DNA from 4 places in the Brucella sp. NBRC 12953 genome. Region 3 is predicted to be linked to each of the others. Evidence: predicted binding sites of a transcription regulator. Region 3 holds the regulator's gene; each other region holds the start of a gene.

Region 1 (3,156 bases), on a different contig from region 3:
AGATGGTTGCTATGATATCGGCATGTTGTGCCGGCGCAATCTTACGATAGTCGGGGAGCGCACAGGTATCCCACAAAAGTTCGATCCGCGCAGGCGAATTTGCAAGCCGCACAATGTCTTCGTCTTTTGACAAATTTTCAAGCGCCTGTTGATCAACAGCAGGCAGCGCCTTGGTCAGTCCTTCGATCGGCGTCGGCGTTTCCAGAGAATAACGCAACGCGCTCAACGATGAAAAATCGAAACGCCCTGTACGCCATTGCATAACTTTCACAGGGTCAAAGTCATGGGCTTCAACCCGCTCGACCATTTCATCGTCCAGCGGACGCACCTGCCCGGTCACACCAAATGTACCATCGCGCAGATGACGCCCGGCGCGGCCTGCGATCTGTCCAAGCTCAGCCGGTGTCAGGTCACGATACTGATAGCCATCGAATTTGCGATTCTGTGCAAAGGCGACATGATCAACATCGAGATTGAGCCCCATGCCAATCGCGTCGGTCGCAACCAGAAAATCGACATCGCCAGACTGGTAAAGCTCAACCTGTGCATTGCGCGTGCGTGGGCTAAGAGCGCCCATAACCACCGCTGCACCGCCACGTTGGCGGCGGATCAGCTCGGCAATGGCATAAACTTCTTCCGCAGAGAAGGCCACAATCGCTGAACGATTTGGCAGGCGGATAATCTTCTTTGAACCAGCATAAGTGAGATGCGACAGGCGCGGACGCGTCACCACCGTAATCCCGCGCAACAGCTTTTCAAGAATGCCGCGCATGGTGCCTGCACCCAAAAGCAGCGTTTCCTGACGTCCGCGCAGATGCAGAATGCGATCAGTGAAAATATGGCCGCGTTCAAGATCGCCTGCCAGCTGCACTTCGTCGATAGCCACGAAAGGCATATCCGTGCGGCGTGGCATGGCCTCGACTGTGCAGACGGAATAACGCGAGGTCGGCGGCGTGATCTTTTCTTCGCCAGTAATCAGCGAAACATTGGCAGCCCCTACCCGCTCAACCACACGATTATAGACCTCGCGCGCCAAAAGGCGCAGCGGAAGACCTATCATGCCACTGCCGTGCGACAGCATCCGCTCGATAGCGAGATGCGTCTTGCCGGTATTGGTTGGCCCCAGAACCGCAGTAACACTGCGGCCGCTCAAGGTCAGCGGCAGATCATGGGCAGGGAGTTGGTTCATGCCAATAATAGAATTCCCGGAACAAATGCCATACGTAAAGCCATGCGTTAGCACTATATGACTTGAGCCGAAAGCGCTCCTGTTAAGTTTCAATCCATGTTTCGGGACGTTTCCGGCACGATCCAGTCTTTACTGTTCTATCCGGAACTTATCTCGCGTGCACCCTGAAAAGAACAAAACGGCTTTCAAATGACCATCCGTTTTAAAACACAGGATTGAAGGTTGGTCTTCCATCAGTCCGCATCTTAACAAACGTGCCTTTTAATAAATAGAACGACTCTGGAACGAATCGGCGACGAATCGCTCACAGAACTTCCTTCGCCTTTTGTTCACGGCAACATATAGTGGCTGAATGCCCAATTCCCACTATATAATGAATCACCTCAGTTAATACTCAGCCCGAAACCAGAACAAACCTGCGGCCGCGTTAACTTTTATCTCGGAAGCCATTCTGCGAGCTGAGGCGTCAGATGGTCTATTTATAAAATATCAATATTTCCTGACAGTTAGTTAAAGCTTTCGTCACATGAGAACCGATTTTCATTAACCTTCAGGCCAAAGCCGGAACGAATCGGCGACGAATCGCTGATCCGAATATTTTCCGGCTTTGTTCTCACCAGATATAGTGGCAGAACTTATTCAAATACCCTAGAGCGGCAAGAATTCGCCGCTCCATGACAGTGATACTGACGCTCGCTGTTAACTTTTGAACCTCTTATACCAAGGCAGCTCAAGATGCTGACGCGCCACGCCTTGAAAAAGTTAATCTCCACTTGGGCTTAACCAGAACACCATGAGCCATACTCAGGATGTTACGGTCTCATGGCGTTTTGGTATTACGACCGCTCAACGCACATGGCGACACCCATGCCGCCACCGATGCAAAGGGTTGCAAGTCCACGTTTTGCGCCACGACGCTTCATTTCATATAGCAGGGTGGTCAGCACACGTGCACCCGACGCACCGATCGGATGGCCAATCGCAATTGCACCGCCATTCACATTGACGATCTCTGGATTAATACCAAGATCGCGAACGACAGCACAGGATTGGGCTGCAAAGGCTTCATTCGCTTCAACCAGTTCCAGATCAGCAACCGTCCAGCCTGCCTTTTCAAGCGCTTTACGGGTAGCAGGAATTGGTCCAGTCCCCATGATCGATGGATCGACACCCGCTGTTGCCCAGGAAACGATCTTCGCAAGCGGCTCGACTCCACGTTTTTCAGCTTCATCCGCATCCATCAGGACAACAGCCGCCGCACCGTCATTAATGCCGGATGCATTGCCAGCCGTAACCGTGCCCTCCTTGTCAAAGGCAGGCTTGAGCTTTGTCAGCGCCTCGATTGTTGCACCAACGCGGATATATTCATCCGCAGATACAATCGTCTCGCCTTTGCGGCTATTTACGGCAAACGGAACAATCTCATCCTCGAAACGACCTGCGGTCTGTGCAGCTTCGGCCTTGTTTTGCGATGCCAATGCGAATTGATCCTGATCATCGCGGCTGAGCTGCCACTGCTTGGCGATGTTTTCTGCGGTGATCCCCATATGGTAACCATTGAAGGCATCCGTCAGGCCATCCTTGATCATCGTATCGATCATCTTGAAGTCGCCCATCTTCACGCCGGAACGCAAATGCGCGCAATGGGGTGCCATGGACATCGATTCCTGACCGCCTGCCACAATGATCTTCGCATCGCCCGACAGAATCTGCTGCATACCGAGTGCGACGGCACGCAGGCCTGACCCACAAAGCTGGTTGATCGAGAATGCAGTCGTTTCCTTGGGGCATCCTGCGGCCATCGCAGCCTGTCGTGCCGGGTTCTGCCCCTCGCCTGCCGTCAGCACCTGACCGAGAATGACTTCATCCACATCAGCAGCATCCACGCCTGCGCGCTCAAGAGCTGCCTTGATTGCAGTAGCGCCCAGTTCATGCGCAGCCACATTTGCGAAAGCGCCATTGAACGC
Region 2 (3,156 bases), on a different contig from region 3:
TCGGGCATATTGTGCCAGTATTTTTTGGGCATTTCCGATAGCATCGCGCGGATGTTGGTTCTGGCGGGATTGAATATATTGGTGAAATAGGCGTTCCAGAGCGCCTCGCTATCATCCGGCGCCAAATTGGGTCTTGTCGCACCGGCCCGAAATTCCAGCACGCCATTTTCAAACACTGCGCTGCGGCTTGGGGTCAAAATTGTCCAGTCCATGTCGGAGAAGCGAGCCACGAAGAATGCTGAGGCTGGCTCGACGATATTGTTGTCGGGTTCGAACCAGGCGATGAAGCGCCGGCGTTGTGTTGTTGCCGTGATTTCGCGAAAGCGCAGGAAAGCGTGCATCTTGTGCAGATCGCGCCGTACGGTCTTGCTCATGCGGATCAGACGATATCCGAGCGGATCCACCGCAGACAATGGCGCGCCGTCGCGATGCACCAGACGCCACAAGGCCTGGTATAGCAGATGAAAGCGCTCGGGATCGGCGTGCCAAATCACGCTGCGCATGGTGTCAAGAAACGCTTTGGAGGCAAGGGTTGTGTGCGGACCGTCATGTTGCGGCAAGGCTTCGCCGTCAAACAGACCGTTGGCGGGATTCCAGTTCATGCTGTCTGGCGGGATACGATGCGACATGGCGCGCCGTGCCGCCTTTCGCCAGCTGTCGATCGGTCCAATCTCGTCAATGGTGGCACAAAAAGACATTCAGCCGGTTTCAACCTCTCTCTTGCCGGGCGTCAAAGCAAACTCAATTGTTGGGGGGCAGGCATGAAACGCTGCCGCAAATTCACACTGTCGAGCATCAATCCCGGAGTCCAGTCGGTGACGGTGATGAATGGTTTGGCCTTGCGTGTCAGCGCTCCGATCCGCACAAGATCGCCGATCCGTAACGGTTGCAGGCGTCGCGCGCTGATGATGCGATCGACCGTTCGAACGCCAAAGCCCGGAACCCGCAGCAGCATTTCCCGCGATCCTTTATTGATATCGACCGGAAATTGGCCGCGATTTTGTAGCGCCCAGGCGAGTTTGGGATCAATGTCCAGATCGAGAAACCCGTCGCGGGTCCCCGCGGTTATTTCCGCGGCCTCATAGCCGTAAAAGCGCATCAGCCAGTCGGCCTGATAGAGACGATGTTCGCGTTCGAGCGGAGGCCTGATCAGAGGCAATGCCCTGGTTGCGTCGGGAATCGGGCTGAAGGCAGAGTAATAGACCCGGCGGAGCTTGTAGCCGGTATAAAGCCGCACAGCAGTGTTGAGGATCACGGTATCGTTGGAGCTGTCCGCACCAATGATCATCTGGGTACTTTGTCCCGCGGGCGCGAATTTGGGCGGCTTGCGTCCAGTGATGGTCTTTTCAGAAGCGGCCTCGCCTTCAAGCCGAACCTGAGCCATGGTGGCGCGAATGGTTTCCGGGCGCTTTTCCGGCGCCAGTTGCCGGACGCTTTGATCCTGAGGCAACTCGACATTGATTGACAGCCGGTCTGCATAAAGCCCGGCCTCCCGAATAAGCTCAGGCGCCGCATCCGGAATGGTCTTGAGATGAATATAGCCTTTGAACCCATGCAGAGTCCGCAGTTTGCGGGCGATCAGCGCCATGTCGGCCATTGTCTGGTCGGGTGATCGGATAATGCCCGAGGACAGAAACAGGCCCTCGATATAGTTCCTGCGATAGAATTCAAGCGTCAGGGTGACAATCTCGTCGACGGAAAAACGCGCGCGCTCGACATTGCTGGAAACCCGGTTGATGCAATAAGCGCAATCGAACATGCAGAAATTGGTCATCAGGATCTTGAGCAGAGAAATGCAGCGCCCATCGGGCGCATAGGCGTGGCAGATCCCGGATCCACCGGATGAACCAAGCCCCCCCTTCAAGGAATTGCGCTTTTCGCCACCACTGGAGGCACAGGACGCGTCGTATTTCGCCGCATCCGACAGGATTTCAAGTTTTCGTTGCAGGGTCATCAAAGCCATGAGCTGAGATTAAGTGTTCTTGTTTTGTTCGTCAATCACCCTCTTTGCCCTGGTAACTGTCTGCTGACATCCGCCTGACAATGTCAGCAGGAGGTGGGGGGCGCGTGACGGAGGGGAGAGGTGCGGGTCACAGTGGCGTTGCGCAAAAGCTGCGTTTTGAAATCGGGTTGCGCCAGCACGTCATGCTGGCTTTGAGCTGCGGACCTTCAGTGATGACTTCGTTGAGAAGCCAATGGCCATTTTCCTGATAGATGACGGTCTTATCGCCATCGGGCCAGACATGGACGTCGAGTGGCAGCTGACGACGGCTTTGTTTGCGTTCAGCCGCTGCCTGATAGAATGAAAACCGGCGACAGGTCTTTGCGGATCGGGTGGTTCCGGCATCATCCTTGACACTGCAGCGGGTGCGATCATGCGGATAACGACCCCGGCTCCAGTCCGCGAGCAATCTGCGGTTAAGCGCACAGGCCTGCTCGATATTGTCCATGCAGCCCATGTCGTAAGCGCGCGAGGCTTCGGTTATCAGGCTTGTCGGGTTTTGATCGGGGTCATCGGCGTCATCGGCCAGCAGGACCGGTGGCTGTGCTGCAAGCAGCAGATCGCCATATTTTATGCAGGCCTCGCCATCGGTTGTGGACACGAATGGATGAAAGCAGCCCGTCTGGTAGGCCATGGCTGCCTTCTGGGTGTCGACATCGGTGCCGAGGCCGAGAGCGTAAATATTGCCGATCAGCTTGCAGGCATAGGGCGAGAGGCCCGGATCTGCGGCCCTGCAGGCAAAATCCGCCCATTGCAGTGCTGCCGGATATTGCGTCTTGTGCTGCAAAGCAAATTTTGTCGCCTCAAAGCAGAGGTTGACGGTTTCGGGCCGGCCGCGGCTCTGCTCGATCGCGGCGGCGCAGCCTTTTGCAAACACATCCATTGCTGCGGCGATATCACCGTCGCGGTCATGCAGCCGGGCCAGTGACAGACAGGTGCTTGCCGGCGCATTGTCAAAACGACAGCCCTGTTCAAGGGCAGAAAGCGCGCGGGCATTGCGGTCGGGGATGAGCGGAGATGCGGATTGCTGGTTCGAATTGTGCAACAGCAGCGACGCCAAGGCTTCACATCCGTTGATTGTTTCATCGCCGCAGGCGCTGTCGAGCATGGCTTCGAGTTGGGCGCGCTGCACCCCTTGGGAAGACAGAGCAGCG
Region 3 (3,156 bases):
CGACTGGAAAGCCTGATTTTCAAACGAACTTGCGGCAAATCAATTCATGGCCGCAGTTAATCTGCTTTAAGCAGCGAAGCATTTCCGGCATGAGCATTTAGCAGCCTGTGTGAGATAATGCGCAGAACAAGCGAAATAACGAGATTATTTTCTACGAGAGGAAGCCAATGTCCCTTCTCCCGGTCGATGAAGCCCTTGCACGTATCCTGAGCTCGGCAGAGCCACACGGTTCTGAGCAGGTTCCTTTGACTTCAGCCGGTGGACGCGTCGTTGCTGAACCTGTGAAAGCTCACCTTCTGCAACCTCCCTTTGATTGCTCTGCTATGGATGGCTATGCGCTGATCGCACCTGAAAACATCAGCTATCCGCTTGAACTGACGGTAATTGGCGAATCAGCAGCCGGTAAGCGTTTCGATGGGCAGCTGGGCGAAGGTCAGGCGGTCCGCATTTTCACCGGCGCACCAATGCCAGCAGGTGCAGATAGCATCGTTATTCAGGAAGACACGGAGCGCTTCGGCGACAAGCTGACGATCCGGCAAGGCCTCGATAAAGGTCGGCACATTCGTCGGGCGGGTCTCGATTTCGCACCCGCCGATGTTGTTCTTCCGGTTGGCAAGGCACTCGACGCCCCGGCACTTTCCCTTGCTGCGGCCAGTGGCAACGCAGCCATCTCCGTTTTCAAACAGCCCCGCATTGCAATACTCGCGACTGGAGACGAGCTCGTCCCGCCCGGTACAGTTCCCGGCCCGGACCAGATTGTCGCCTCCAACAGCGTCGGCATCGCCGAAATCGTTCGCCGCGCAGGCGGCAGGCCTGAAGATATGGGCATTATTATCGACGACCCTGCGAAGATCGAATCCGCAATTAGTGCCGTTCTCGAAGATGGCATCGATGTTCTTGTGACGATTGGCGGCGCGTCGGTTGGAGATCGCGATTACGTTCACGGGGCTTTACAGAATTGTGGTGTCGATCTCGACTTCTGGAAGATCGCGATGCGCCCGGGTAAACCGCTGATGTATGGTCGCAAGACAGTTTCGGGTAAAACCGTGCATGTCATCGGTCTGCCGGGTAATCCGGTTTCAAGCCTTGTCTGCAGTCTCGTATTTCTGCGCCCATTGGTGGCAAAGCTATCGGGCACTGACTTAACTGCAGATATTCGTCCCGCGAAATTTGGTCAGCCAATGAATGCAAACGATCATCGTAGGGACTTTGTTCGTGCGACGGTCGAAAAGGCAATCGACGGCACATTGATTGTAAAGCCATTTCCAGTTCAGGATTCTTCAATGCTTTCTGCTCTTGTGCGTTCCAATGCACTACTGATCAGAGAAGAAAATGCGCCAGCTGCAGCGCTTGGAGATGCTTGCACAATATTGATGCTGTAACGAACGGCATCAATTCCCGCCCTCATTAATCATTTTAAAACCATTGCAGAACAAGACTGGAACATATAGTGTTCGTTCTGGTTTTGTTTTTATTTGATTCTGGTTTGGAGGGTGTAGCGCATGTTGACCCGTAAGCAGCACGAGCTTCTGCTGTTCATTCATGAACGTCTTAAAGAGACGGGCATCCCTCCGTCTTTTGACGAGATGAAAGAGGCTCTCGATCTAGCCTCGAAATCGGGCATTCATCGCCTCATCACGGCCTTGGAAGAACGTGGCTTTATCCGCAGACTTCCTAACAGAGCACGCGCTCTGGAAGTCCTGCGGTTGCCAGATTCGATAGCACCGGGCTTGAACTCGCAGAAGAAGTTCGCTCCGAGCGTCATCGAAGGAAGCCTTGGTAAAGCTCCCCCTCCTCCACCGGCACGCCCTGCTCCGGTCATGGCGGACAATGATTCCTCAACAATGGTTTCTGTGCCTATGATGGGACGCATCGCTGCCGGTGTGCCGATCTCGGCAATCCAGAATCAGACACACTCACTGAGCCTTCCTCCGGAAATGCTGGGTGCCGGTGAACACTACGCTTTGGAAGTCAAAGGCGATTCGATGATCGACGCCGGTATTTTTGACGGCGATACAGTCATCATTAAACGCGGTGATACAGCCAATCCGGGTGAAATTGTCGTCGCACTGGTGGACGACGAAGAAGCGACATTGAAGCGTTTTCGCCGCAAAGGCGCTTCCATCGCGCTGGAAGCAGCAAACCCGGCTTACGAAACCCGCATCTTCGGACCTGACCGCGTGCGCGTTCAGGGCAAGCTTATCGGTCTGATCCGACGCTATTAAATCTTACACATAACCGCTGCACTTCCGTGAGATATGTGGCGGTTAATGTTCATAGTATTTCCGGCAAAAGTGCGAAGCGTCTCCGCAGGGAAATCGGTTCGCCGGACTGATTTCTTTTCCTGCTGCGATGCGTCGGATAATGCGTAAAAACAATCAGTTATAGCGGTTCCAACGATTCATTCTTAGCTGGAACGGCTGTAAGTCTGCCAGAAAACCATGAACTAGAGCGGTTCTGACTTATCTTTAAAAGCTGGAGCCGCTTCGAGCTTAGAGTTCTTTTCAGAGCCAGCCTTCTTTTGATATTCGCGCTCAGCTAGCCCCCGCGCTGCTCGCGAATAAAGACGATGAAGGTGCCAAGGCCTCGCTGGCGCATCAATGGCAAAGCTCAAATGATCTGCATAGCCGGCTAATTTACGAGATTTTGCGGGTTCGAATCGGTAGATTTTATCTTCGTTGTCGACTTCGTGGACAGCCGAAACTGTTGCAGCTTCGCCTTTCGAGGACTCCTTCTTCTGCCCCAGCCTTAGTTCAAGCGTTCCCTTTAAGGCAAGCTCTTTTCGATCCACCACAAGCACATCAGGGCGCTCGCAGCTCAGATTTTTGCCTGCTATCGCGAGAACGACGATATCGCCAATATTGCAGGCGATGTCCTTCATCTCTTCCTGCGCGGTATAAGCAAACATCCGCCCGTCCTGCAAAGGGATCGTACACAGTCCCTCTTCGCAGACAAACGCATCAGTGGCGGATACCAGCTTCTGCTTTTTTACAATCTGCGGCGGAATAAACGTTTCGATCAAATAGGCTGTCTGCCAGTTTTGACCTGTGAATTTTGGCGGCCTGCTGCGATTGGCTGCGAAATTGCCATCAGGTAGGCGCACGGCCACAAATTTTGCATCCTCGCTAACGAGAATGTCTGGCAATGGCGGTCGTA
Region 4 (3,156 bases), 510 kb from region 3:
TCCAACCGGACTTTCTCAAAATTGCACCCAATAACCGTATGCCAGCGATTATCGACCCGGAAGGGCCGGGCGGCGAGCCGATCTCGGTTTTTGAATCAGGCGCAATTCTTCAGTATCTCGGCCGGAAGTTTGGAAAGTTCTATCCAAGGGATGAACGCAAGCGTGTCGCCGTTGATGAATGGCTGATGTGGCAAATGGGTGGACTTGGTCCCATGTCGGGTCAGGCCGGGCACTTCCGCGTTTATGCGCCGGAAAAGGTGCAATATGGCATTGATCGCTACACCAATGAGGTCAACCGTCTTTATGGTGTCCTGAATCGTCAACTCGAAGGCAAAGACTATATTGCAGGCGAATATTCTATCGCTGACATGGCCAGCATTGGTTGGATCAACGCGTACAAAAACTATGATCAGCAGCTGGAGGATTTCCCTAACCTCAAGCGCTGGTATGAAACCATGAATGCACGACCTGCCGTTCAGCGTGGTCTCTTGGTTGGCAAGGAAGAGCGCGAAAAGTCTAACCTCGCCAATGACAAGGAAGCGCAGAAAATCCTTTTTGGCCAGAAGGCGCGCTAATTCGCTTTGGTCAGAAATGCTTGAAAGAAAGGCGGCTTAGAAGCCGCCTTTCTTATTTTATTCGCTTACTGCCGTGCGAGGCTTTCACTCTTGCAGATCAAGCCGCCCATGACGCAGCCCGAAAGTGAGAGAGTGTTTCCCTTGACACTGGCCTTGCCTGTGTAAGTCTTGCCTTCGTCTAGCTTGTTGACTTCGCCCTTGTAGCTGCCGTCCTTGCCAGACATTGTGCCAATCGACTTGCCCTTATATTCGCCGGTCTGCACTGTGCCGCAATATTTACCGCCGCCGCAAGCTGCGTAGCTGATAATCGTACCATTCGGGCGTTTCCAAGTACCGACAATTGCTTCTTCAGCAAATGCTGGTGCGGCTAAGCCTGCCGTCAGTGCTACGGCGGCGGTCATTCCCATAATAAAAGTGCGGATCATGCATTCCTCCCAAAATGCCGCAAAGCTCTCTATTTTCAGCTCTGCAGAAAACTTACGCAAACGTAAACGTAATCGAGTTTGGTCCGAAGCGGAAGAGGGATAATTGGTGGCTTCGAATTCGCCGATAATCACTTTCTCAACAAAGCCAATCGATGCCATGGTTATCATCTGGTTTCCAAGCACTGTGGATGAAAAAGCGGCAATTTCGGAAAAACGCTGCAATTCGCGAAGCTTGGATGTTTAACAAAATCCCAAATTTACTCCTTGTTGGGATTTCGTTGTCGCGTTGTTAAGCATCTGGTTTAACGTGCATTTTAATCCTGTCGCCTATCTTAAAGACCATGAACGGAACGACAGATCCGACGGTTCCGGGCCGGTGAAAGCCAGTCACGGAAACAAAGAGCGGACGGTTCTCGGGATTTAACAGGGACAACGAAAATGACACAGTTTCAGAGCGTTATACAGCACGACAAGGCAGGTTCTCAGGATCGTATCCTGCTGGAGATGGGTTTGAAATACGCCATCGGCCGCGACTGCGAAATTGATGTCGTCGAAGCACACAAGTGGCTTAACATTGCAGCAATCCGTGGCAACCAGAAAGCCGAACGTATGCGCAATCAGGTTGCAGCGACGATGAGCAAGAGCGAGCTGGCAGCGGCACTGCGTGGTGCACGCGAGTGGATGACTTCGCACTGAACTACGGAATGTAGAAAACAAAAAGCCGCCCAATGAGGCGGCTTTTTGTTCAGCTGATCCCGAGATAGCGCCCCGGTTTGTGGTTGATTGCGATGATAACGTTCATCGCAATCGCACCCACAAGCGACAGAAGCATGTTTTCCCACGGGATGAAAAACAGCGATCCGAGCATGATGATAATGTCGAGCGCGAGCTGAAACCAACCAGCGCGAATGCCATAGGCATCCTGCAAGTAAAGCGCGAGAATATTGACGCCGCCCACGCCGGAACGATGGCGGAAAAGTGCCAGAACGCCCATGCCCATAAGTGTGCCGCCCATAAGCGCTGCAAAGAGCGGATTGATTGAGCTGAAATCAACACATAAAGGAATGAGTTTGGCAAAGAGAGATAGAAGTGCGACGGCGATGAACGTTCTGATCGTAAATGGCCAGCCCATCCGCTTTGCAGCAAAATAGTAGAACGGCAGATTGATCACGAAATAAAGCAAGCCAAATCCGATGCCGGTGGCATACTGGATAAGCAACGCGATACCTGCCGTACTGCCTGTCATAAGCGTCGCTTGACTATAAAGCGTAATGCCCAACGCAATGAATGAAGTGCCAATCAACATGGCGATTGCATCTTCATAAAGGCGATGACGATCGACCCCCAGTGTGCTGGTCACATCGACAAGCGGGGAGGCGCTATCTGCGATATCGGTCACATTTAACTCCAGAACTGCGAAAACCGGAAATTCGGACAAGATTACTCAAAGGGCCGGAGCAATGATCCGTCATTTGAGTGTATGCATATTCCCGCTGATCCGATGGATAATGTGCCACGCGCCAGCGCCAAGTCTTGGGAGACCTCGCAAATATAGCATCGCGGATGCCCGACGGCACTGCTAGCAATATTGTTATTTTGAACGTCGCATTTTTATTTTAGCTCAGCTTTGAACGTTCATTTTTTCGGATTATTTCGTTGCGAGTTTCACTGAGAAATTGCTCTACATCCTTGTGACTGCGTAGATGATGCTTTTTCAGATGCGAAGGGGCGCTTTCCAGAAAAGATTTTGCCAGAATACGCCCGTTTTTGCGGTAATTAGCCACAAACTTTAGGAATTCCCAATCAAAGCGCTCGTCACAGCCTTCCGCCATATCAGGACGGGATTGACCGTAATGGCGAAGTGTTCTGCGCAGGACGCGCCAAAGGCGTGTTGGGGTTGAGATATCCAGAAAAATAATCATGTCGGCGCGTGCTGCGCGATGCGCCATTGTTTCGCTGTGATTGCCTTCAAATATCCATTCATCGTGATCCGCAACCTCATCGCTCAGAAGGCCGATTTCGTCCCGAGAGCGCATTGTCCAATTGGGTAGCCAATAGATGGTGTCGATATGGATAACTGGTAATTTGGTGATTGCACCAAGCGAACGGGCGAGGGTGGACTTTCCCGAACCTGCGCCACCAATGATCATGATCCT

The links. Region 3 encodes LexA, which represses DNA repair genes until DNA is damaged. Its sites were predicted from a motif close to TGTTCNNNNTGTGTTCNG; they were not measured.
Region 1: a site for LexA is predicted at 1,459-1,476, ahead of ABWV94_RS18430 (helicase-related protein). Genes of this name have one in related genera too.
Region 2: a site for LexA is predicted at 1,978-1,995, ahead of ABWV94_RS16955 (putative DNA modification/repair radical SAM protein). Genes of this name have one in related genera too.
Region 4: a site for LexA is predicted at 1,336-1,353, ahead of ABWV94_RS01025 (sel1 repeat family protein). Genes of this name have one in related genera too.

Annotation. Positions count from the first base shown of each region.
Region 1 is NZ_BAABSV010000008.1:92,374-95,529, reverse strand. It holds gene ABWV94_RS18430 (helicase-related protein) at 1-1,189, opposite strand, end outside; gene ABWV94_RS18425 (acetyl-CoA C-acetyltransferase) at 2,026-3,156, opposite strand, start outside.
Region 2 is NZ_BAABSV010000007.1:26,108-29,263, reverse strand. It holds gene ABWV94_RS16960 (UdgX family uracil-DNA binding protein) at 1-698, opposite strand, end outside; gene ABWV94_RS16955 (putative DNA modification/repair radical SAM protein) at 731-1,954, opposite strand; gene ABWV94_RS16950 (hypothetical protein) at 2,091-3,156, opposite strand, start outside.
Region 3 is NZ_BAABSV010000001.1:710,353-713,508, forward strand. It holds gene moaC (cyclic pyranopterin monophosphate synthase MoaC) at 1-16, shown strand, start outside; gene ABWV94_RS03455 (molybdopterin molybdotransferase MoeA) at 168-1,382, shown strand; gene lexA (transcriptional repressor LexA) at 1,503-2,225, shown strand; gene ABWV94_RS03465 (ComEC/Rec2 family competence protein) at 2,447-3,156, opposite strand, start outside.
Region 4 is NZ_BAABSV010000001.1:203,353-206,508, forward strand. It holds gene ABWV94_RS01015 (glutathione binding-like protein) at 1-575, shown strand, start outside; gene ABWV94_RS01020 (DUF2147 domain-containing protein) at 641-1,000, opposite strand; gene ABWV94_RS01025 (sel1 repeat family protein) at 1,439-1,696, shown strand; gene ABWV94_RS01030 (YitT family protein) at 1,746-2,399, opposite strand; gene ABWV94_RS01035 (P-loop NTPase family protein) at 2,617-3,156, opposite strand, start outside.